One region of the Morganella morganii genome, then DNA from elsewhere that is predicted to be linked to it. Evidence: predicted binding sites of a transcription regulator. Region 1 holds the regulator's gene; the other holds the start of a gene.

What was found. Region 1 encodes LexA, which represses DNA repair genes until DNA is damaged. Its sites were predicted from a motif close to TNCTGTATGTACATACAGNA; they were not measured.
Region 2: the regulator LexA is predicted to act here: its motif matches at 2,741-2,760, upstream of JL661_RS07625 (metal-dependent hydrolase).

Annotation. Positions count from the first base shown of each region.
Region 1 covers NZ_CP069157.1:68,106-72,751, reverse strand. The annotation lists gene JL661_RS00310 (helix-turn-helix domain-containing protein) at 1-232, shown strand, start outside; gene JL661_RS00305 (YbaK/EbsC family protein) at 268-738, opposite strand; gene zur (zinc uptake transcriptional repressor Zur) at 915-1,433, shown strand; gene lexA (transcriptional repressor LexA) at 1,512-2,126, opposite strand; gene JL661_RS00290 (diacylglycerol kinase) at 2,244-2,615, opposite strand; gene plsB (glycerol-3-phosphate 1-O-acyltransferase PlsB) at 2,754-4,646, shown strand, end outside.
Region 2 covers NZ_CP069157.1:1,585,677-1,590,322, reverse strand. The annotation lists gene JL661_RS07645 (metal ABC transporter permease) at 1-100, shown strand, start outside; gene JL661_RS07640 (fructosamine kinase family protein) at 294-1,157, shown strand; gene JL661_RS07635 (YniB family protein) at 1,229-1,768, opposite strand; gene hxpB (hexitol phosphatase HxpB) at 1,948-2,613, shown strand; gene JL661_RS07625 (metal-dependent hydrolase) at 2,779-3,336, shown strand; gene JL661_RS07620 (L-cystine transporter) at 3,571-4,646, shown strand, end outside.

The DNA.
Region 1 (4,646 bases):
GATTGGTGTATCACAACAGCAAATCTCCCGTTACGAAATCGGCAGCACAAAAATTTCACTGGAAATTATTCTGAGGATCTCCCAGGTCTTCGGCGTCTCCCCTTACTACTTTATAGAAGACAGTCTGCTGTTCTTTACCCGCCAGCACCTGCCGGATGATGATAACGTTATCCCCCGCAGTACCGACGCCGGTGTAAATACGGAGCCGGAGACCCGGCCACCGGAACACTGAGTGTGTGACAGCACCGCTGATGCGGTGCTGTCTGTTTATACCGGCTGAGTGGTTACATCCAGCCACTGTGCGTTTGTCAGTTCCGCCAGCCGCGCAGGTGTCAGCCGGACAGCGGAATTAGCCGACCCCGCCGCAGGTAATACCGTGTCATACTCACGGAGTGAATGATCCGCATAAACGGTCAGCGGTACCGGCAGCCCGAACGGACAGACTCCCCCGACCGGATGGCCGGTGAAATGCACCACTTCCTCTGCATTCAGCATTTTGGCCTTGCAGCCGAACTGTGTTTTGAATTTTTTATTATCCAGCCGGGCGTCCCCTGCCATCACAATCAGAATCGCGCTGTCATCCGTCAGCTTAAAAGAGAGTGTTTTGCAGATCTGACCGGGGCGGACACCATGAACTTCTGCTGCCTGAGTGACAGTGGCAGTCGGCTGTGTGGTCTCAATAATCGTAACATCCGGGGCATGCGTGCCGAACCAGGCACGAACCGTTTCGATACTCATTCAGGACTCCGTTTTATTATCATGTGCTTTTTATGTGTTTGCACCAACAGCTCACCATAATTTGCCCTGAATTGGCAGCCCTTTTTTGACAAAATAGCGCGGATACCGGTTATTCTGCCGGAATTCATGTTAGAGTGGGCTGTTCATATATTTATTGATTAGCGGAAGGTGATGTCATGCAATCTGTTGATATTCAGACTTTATTAAAAAAAGCAGAAGTACTGTGTCTGTCACGCAGTGTGCGCATGACGTCTCAGCGAAAGTCGATTCTGCAGCTGATTGCCGGCCAGCCCGGAGCCATCAGTGCTTATGAGCTGCTGGATCTGCTGCGCGAAACCGAGCCGCAGGCAAAACCGCCGACAATCTACCGCGGTCTGGAATTTCTGCTGGAGCAGGGATTTATCCACAAAATTGAGTCCACCAACAGCTTTGTGATGTGTCCGCATTTTGATAAACCCAGCCATACTTCAGTACTGTTTATCTGCGATCGCTGTAACAGTGTGACAGAGCGGGACGGAGAGGCGATTGATTCACAAATCACTCAGTTGGCGGATGCCGCGCAATTTCATATCCGCCACAGTGTGATTGAGGCGCACGGATACTGCCGCCCTTGTTATGATATTGAATCCTGCACCCGCAGAGATAAATGCCTGCATGACCATGAACATGACGAACCGCGTAAACGCGGACGCTGAAAAACAAAAACCACAGTGTCCGTCTCCGGCGTACTGTGGTTTTTAAGCGGATACCGTTTCAGGCGGCTGTCCCGGAAATCAGTGCCAGTCGTTATTACGGATCACACCCACTGCCAGACCTTCAACAGTAAAGTTCTGTTCCCGTAAATCCACCACGATCGGGCTGAATTCTTCGTTTTCAGCGTGCAGCTCAATCTTGCTGCCCACTTTCTTAAACCGTTTGACTGTCACTTCATCTTCGATACGGGCAACCACCACCTGGCCATTATGCACGTCCTGGGTTTTATGCACCGCGAGTAAGTCACCGTCCATAATACCGATATCTTTCATTGACATACCATTTACCCGCAGCAGAAAATCTGCACTTGGTTTAAACAGCATCGGGTCAATCTGATAACGGCTTTCTATATGTTCCTGTGCTAATAAAGGCTCACCTGCGGCCACACGGCCTATTAGTGGTAAACCTTCATCCTCTTCTTCTTCCAGAAGCAGACGGATCCCCCGGGAGGCCCCGGAGACAATCTCAATGACGCCTTTACGCGCCAGGGCTTTCAGGTGCTCTTCCGCCGCATTCGGAGAGCGAAAACCCAGGCGTGCCGCAATTTCTGCACGCGTCGGTGGCATGCCCGTCTGCGAAATATGGTCACGAACAAGGTCATAAACCTGTTGCTGCCGTGCCGTCAGTGCTTTCATTTCGCCCCCTGTTTGTTTATACAGTCAGACTGTGAGTATATACAGGTATTCCGGGATTGGGAACCATAACATGAGGAAAATACGTGTTACGCCGCAGGTTTCACAAAAAATCGTCTGTTAAAGACGCAGGAACCAGCTGGTAAACAGCATAATCCAGACAAACAGCCCCAGTAATGTGGCGATAAATACTGCGGCGGACCCCATATCTTTGGCCCGGCCGGACAGTTCATGATATTCCGTACCGATACGGTCAACCACAGCCTCAATAGCGCTGTTGATAAGCTCAATCACCACTACCAGCACCACAGAACCAATCAGCAGCACCCGTTCAACCGCCGTAAAAGAGAAAGCAAAGGCAATAATGACGGCCGGGATCAGCGCCAGCAATTCCTGACGGATAGCGGCTTCATTTTTCCATGCCGCAATGAGTCCTTTCTTTGAATAACCCGCCGCTTTAATTAATCGTATAAATCCGGTATTTTTTTTCATTTCTGTCACTGTAAATAATATGATTATCTGACTGATCGCCGCTATTTTTCCGCGATTTTATTGCTGCCGCAACACAGATCTGGCTCCGCCTTTCTGGTATGCTGAACGCGAATTGTCAACAAGAGGCTTCATACATTTATGTCACTTTGGCGTAAAATATACTATAACGTATTGAATTTACCATTAAAACTATTGGTAAAAAGCAAGCCGATCCCGACGGATCCGGTCAATGAGCTGGGGCTGGATACACAACGTCCGACACTCTATGTTCTTCCTTATCACTCTAAGGCGGACCTGCTGACACTGCGCCGTCAGTGTCTCGCACAGGGCATGCCGGATCCGCTGGAAGATAATGTCATCGGTAATACCACATTACCGGGCTATGTCTTTATCGATGACGGCCCGCGTGTGTTCCGTTATTACGCCCTGAATCCGCGTAAGGATTCCGTCCATATTTTCCACGCCTATCTGGATCTGCACCGCAATAATCCGGCGCTGGATATTCAGATGCTGCCGGTCTCTGTGATGTTCGGTCGTTCACCGGGCCGCGAGGGACACCACGGTGTGCCGCATCTGCGTCTGTTAAACGGGATCCAGAAATTTTTCGCCGTGCTCTGGCTGGGACGCGACAGTTTTGTCCGTTTCTCACAGCCGGTGTCCATGGGCGCAATGGCCTCTGAACACGGTACCGACACTATTATCGCTAATAAACTGGCCCGTGTCGCCCGTATTCACTTCTCGCGCCAGCGTATGGCCGCTATCGGCCCGAAACTGCCGGTGCGTCAGGAGTTGTTCAATAAGCTGCTGAAATCCAAAGCGATTGAAAAAGCCGTTGAAGATGAAGCGAAAGCCAAAAAAATCACCATTGAAAAAGCGCGTCAGAATGCCGTTTCCATGATGAACGAAGTGGCCGCTAACTTCACCTATGACGCTCTGCGCGTGGCTGATCGCGTTCTCGGCTGGACCTGGAACCGCCTCTATCAGGGACTGAATGTCCATAATGCGGAGCGGGTGCGCCAGCTGGCACAGGACGGCCATGAGATAGTGTATGTGCCCTGCCACCGCAGCCACATGGACTACCTGCTGCTCTCCTATGTGCTCTATCATCAGGGGCTGGTACCGCCGCATATCGCCGCCGGGATTAACCTCAATTTCTGGCCGGCGGGACCGATTTTCCGCCGCCTCGGTGCTTTCTTTATCCGCCGCAGCTTCAAGGGCAACAAACTGTACTCCACCGTTTTCCGTGAATACCTGAGTGAGCTCTTCTCACGCGGTTATTCCATCGAGTACTTTGTCGAAGGCGGCCGTTCCCGTACCGGGCGTCTGCTGGAGCCAAAAACCGGCACATTATCGATGACGCTTCAGGCTATGCTGCGCGGTGACTCGCGACCTATCACCCTGGTGCCGGTCTATATCGGCTATGAGCATGTGATGGAAGTGGGTACTTACGCCAAAGAGCTGCGCGGTGCCACCAAGCAAAAAGAAGGTTTTATGCAGATGGTGCGCGGCCTGCGCAAACTGCGCAACCTCGGCCAGGGTTATGTGAACTTCGGGCAGCCGATTCCGCTGTCACAATACCTGACAAAACAGGTACCGGAATGGCGTGAGGCGATCGATCCTGTCGAGCCGCAGCGTCCGTCCTGGCTGACACCAACCGCCACATCTCTGGCTGATAACATTATGGTGAGCATCAATAATGCCGCCGCCGCGAATGCTATCAACCTGTGTACCACGGCTCTGCTGGCTTCCCGTCAGCGCGCACTGACCCGCGAACAGCTGATCGAACAGCTCGACTGCTATCTCCAGCTGCTGCGCAATGTGCCGTATTCCCCGGACAGCACCACCCCGGCGAAGAGTGCGGAAGAACTGCTGGAACACGCATTGCAGATGAACAAGTTCGAGGTTGAGAAAGACAGCCTAGGGGATATCATCATTCTGCCGCGTGAAAATGCGGTACTGATGACCTACTACCGGAATAACATTCTGCATATGCTGGTACTGCCGTCTCTGGTGACCAGTATCCTGATCCAT
Region 2 (4,646 bases), 1.5 Mb from region 1:
TGCCTGTATTGTCCTGGTTCAGGCACTCTATTTTGTGCTGGCACTGATTTATAACCAGCTGCGGTTATCCGCCCTCAAACGCCGCAGACAGGTTGCCTGACCTTCTGTTCACGGGGGATATTCTGTCACCGGGATATCCCCCGCTTCCGGACTCTTCCGAAACAGCCATCCGTTTTTGTCCTTTTCTGTATTTCCCTGCTCTTACTGTGTAATTTGTGTGAGATGTCCGCTTTTTTCTTTTATTTTCCGGCGGTAAGATAGACTGACTGATAGACGGCTTAGTGAGGTGGCTCATGTGGCAGGCAGCAGGACGTATACTCAGTGAACATTTCGGCGAACACTCGTTCTCTGACAAGAAACAACTCGATGGCGGTGAAATCCACCGTTCCCGGAGTGCCCGTTACGGCGATCATCCGGTTTTTATCAAATATAACCGGCGTGACATGTTGCAGGTATTCAAAACCGAGGCGGAGCAGCTTGATGCTCTCAGCCGCAGCCGTACACTGACAACCCCCGCCGTTTATGGTGTCGGGTCGACAAAAGAGTTCAGCTTCCTGATTATGGAATATCTGCCGCTGAAGCCTTTTGATTCCCATTCCGCCTATATGTTCGGGCAGCAGCTGGCGCGTCTGCACCAGTGGCATGAACAGCCCCGTTACGGTTTCGATGAAGATAACCTGCTGGGTACCAATCCCCAGCCGAATGCCTGGGATAAAAAATGGGCTTCTTTCTTTGCTGAAAAACGGATTGGCTGGCAGTTACAGCTGGCGAAAGAAAAAGGTATCATCTTCGGCGATATTGACAGCATTATCCGGCGTGTACAGCAAAAGCTGTCTGACCACCAGCCGCAGCCATCCCTGCTCCACGGCGATCTGTGGCCGTCAAACTGTGCGGCGGTGGCTGACGGCGGAACAGTCGCGTTTGACCCGGCGTGTTACTGGGGTGATCGTGAGTGTGATCTGGCGATGCTCTCTTTTTTCCCTGAGCTGCCGATGCAAATCCTCGACGGCTATCAGCAGGTCTGGCCGCTGGAAAGTGGTTTCTTAGAGCGCCAGCCGCTCTATCAGCTCTATTATCAGCTTCACCGCAGCCATTTATTTGGCGATCGTTATTATCAGAGTGCGCAGACGATTATTGACGATATTCTCGCCGGTTAATCCCTGTCTTACAGACAAAAAAATACCCCGTCAGAGACTCTGCGGGGTATTTTTTATTCAGGCTGTTTTGCTTACCAGTTAAGGAACTTAATTAAAAACCACGCAATTGCGCCGATAAATACCGGCAGCACATACAGCACAAAAATTTGCCGGAAAATAGTGTGATTCGGAATACGTATTTTGGCGATTAAATCCGCCGGTGTTTTTCCGCTCTCTCTGGCATTTTCAATAATGGCCTGATCTTCAATATTCTCGCGGATAAATTTTACCTGCCGGGACATACGGATACCGGATGCACTCAGCGCCAGCCCCACAAACATCAGGATATAAATCAGTAAAAAACTCAGATTGTGACCTTCAAAACCGAGTAATTTATCCGGTACAGGGGAGTTATTCCAGAATGTGTTCAGGAACGGTGTATTCACACGGATCATTTCCGTCACCACATTGATAAAATCCCCGATAACGGCATTAATTTTATCACTGCCGGTACTCTGCTGATGAGCCAGTTTCAGTAACGAAACAATGGTTGAGATCAGGGCCGGAATAAAAACCACCCAGCCTGCCACCCGTTTAAATACAGCAACCCAGCGTGCCTGTTGCAGCGTCATGCGCTTTCCTCATTTGATTTTTTCCCTGTAATCATAGCGCAGAAATCAGGAGAAAATCATTATCATTATTCCGGACTTTTTTACCCCGTAAATTATTAAGTCACTTAATGAACTCTCTGCCCCGGCTTGTTACAATCAGAGAATGTTTTAATTCATTGCAGGATCTCAGGAGCTACACTATGTCCCACACCTTACCGGTACAGGCCGCTGTTTTTGATATGGATGGTTTACTGATTGACTCCGAGCCATTCTGGCTTCAGAGCGAAAATCAGGTTTTCAGCAGCATCGGCCTGGATATGTCACTGCGGGATAAGCTGCCCGATTTGCTGGGTCTGCGTATCGACCAGGTCGTGGAGCTGTGGTATCAGGTTTCGCCGTGGCAGACTCCCTCTAAAGAAGAGGTCATTCAGCGGATTATTGATTCCACAATTGCCATGGTGGAAAAAGAGCGTCCGCTTCTGCCCGGTGTGGAACATGCGCTCTCCCTGTGTCAGTCACAGGGACTGAAAATTGCTCTGGCTTCCGCCTCGCCGCTCTATATGCTGGAATCTGTGCTGGAGATGTTTAATATCCGCCATTATTTTGATGCGGTGGTGTCTGCCGGTGATCTGCCCTACAGCAAGCCGCATCCGCAGGTTTATCTGAATGCCGCTGAAGCACTGGGTGTTCCGCCGGTGCAGTGCGTGGCGCTGGAAGATTCCGTTAACGGTATGATTGCCTGTAAAGCCGCCCGCATGCGCTCCATTGTGGTTCCGTCCGCTGAAATGGCCGCCGACCCGCGCTGGTCACTGGCAGATTACCGCCTGTCATCGCTCAGCGAACTGACTGCGGCTATGGTCCGCTGATTATTTTTGTGGCGGGAAATATCCCGCCCTGCTCCGTTAGTGAAATATTCCGGAGTTATTCATTAATAAATAAGCCTTTTTCTTTCTTACCCTCTGGCCGGGCGTCATAAAAGACTTTATACTGTAACACTGTATAAATAAACACCTGAGTATTTACCCGGTATCATGACAGCTGAGGGTCACCTGCTTTTCTCTGTCGCTTCTGTAGTGATGGTTCATCAGCTTCAGATTTCGCCTGATATCAGTCAGGGGGACTGGCTGCACCTGATCCCCGGCGCCCTCGCCGGTGCTCTGCTGCCGGATATCGATCATCCTAAATCCATGCTGGGTCAGTGGGTTCGCTTTATTTCAGTGCCAATCTCCCGCCTGTGCGGCCACCGGGGTTTCACCCACAGTCTGCTGGCAATTCTGACCGGCGTTATTCTGTTCCGCACACAACTGCCGGTCAGCTGGTCTGTTCCGGCAGATTTTTATCAGGCCGTGATTGTCGGGTATCTCAGCCACCTGGCCGGCGATATGCTGACGACCGCCGGGATCCCGCTGTTATGGCCGGTACGCTGGCGTTTCTGCATCCCGCTGCTGGGCAGCAAAGCCAATAAACGGGCGGAACGCAGTGTGGCGCTGGTTGTACTGGTGGCCTCGTTCTATCTGCCTGCTCACTGGGAGGTCTGGTGGGATCATGTCCGGGAACTGATACTGGCTCAGATATCGGCCAGGCTATAAATAATCCGTTTTATATAACCATCAGCTATAGAAAAACATCCGTTTAATGACGATTCAGGCTAAATCAACCACTGTGATCTACAATATAGCTATAAATAATGCAGATTAATTATAAGTACTGCAGAAAACTCCTGTTAATCTATAACGCATCCTTTACAGTTTTAGCATCTGCATAACTGTATGCGATTTAGTCAACACACTATAACAACATACCAACAGGTATCGGAGACCGGGATGAACTTTCCATTAATCAGCAATCTCGCCATATTCGTTATTCTGCTGCTGGTGCTGATGAAGCTCAGCAGTAATAAGGACTGGAGTCTGTCCAAAAAGGTACTCACCGGTCTGGTGATCGGTGTTCTGTTCGGCCTCGGGCTGAATGCATTCTACGGCACGGAGCATGACGCAGTAAAACAGGCGCTGCCGTGGTTTGATATCGTCGGTAACGGCTATGTGAAGCTGTTACAGATGGTGATTATGCCGCTGGTCTTCGCGTCTATTCTCAGCGCGGTTGCCCGTCTGCATCAGGCATCATCGCTGGGTAAAATCAGCGTGCTGACGATCGGCACGCTGCTGATCACCACAGCAATTGCCGCCTTAATCGGTATTCTGATCACCCTCGCTTTCGGCTTAACCGCAGATGGTCTGATTCAGGGTGTGAAAGAAACCGCACGCCTGACCCAGCTGGAATCCCAGTATGCAGGCAAAGTGTCTGACCTGACCGTGCCGCAGCTGATCCTGTCCTTTATTCCGAAAAACCCGTTTGCTGACCTGACCGGTGCTAACCCGACCTCCATCATCAGCGTGGTGATTTTTGCCGCCTTTATGGGTGTGGCTGCACTTCAGCTGATTAAAGACAACGAAGAGCGCGGTGCCAAAGTGCTCAGCGCGATTGATATCCTGCAGGCGTGGGTGATGAAACTGGTGCGTCTGGTGATGCGCTTTACCCCGTACGGCGTATTTGCTCTGATGACCAAAGTGGTTGCCGGTTCAAACATTCAGGACATCATTAAATTAGGGACTTTCGTCGTTGCTTCTTATATTGCGATCCTGCTGATGTTCGTCGTTCACGGCCTGATTGTCGGCGCTGCCGGTATCAATCCGCTGCGTTTCTTCCGTAAAATCGCGCCGGTACTGACTTTCGCCTTTACCAGCCGTTCAAGTGCGGCCAGTATTCCGCTGAGTGTGGAAGCACAAACCCGCCGTATCGGTATTCCTGATTCTATTGCCGGGTTCGCAGCTTCCTTCGGTACCACCATCGGTCAGAACGGCTGTGCGGGGATTTACCCGGCCATGCTGGCGGTGATGGT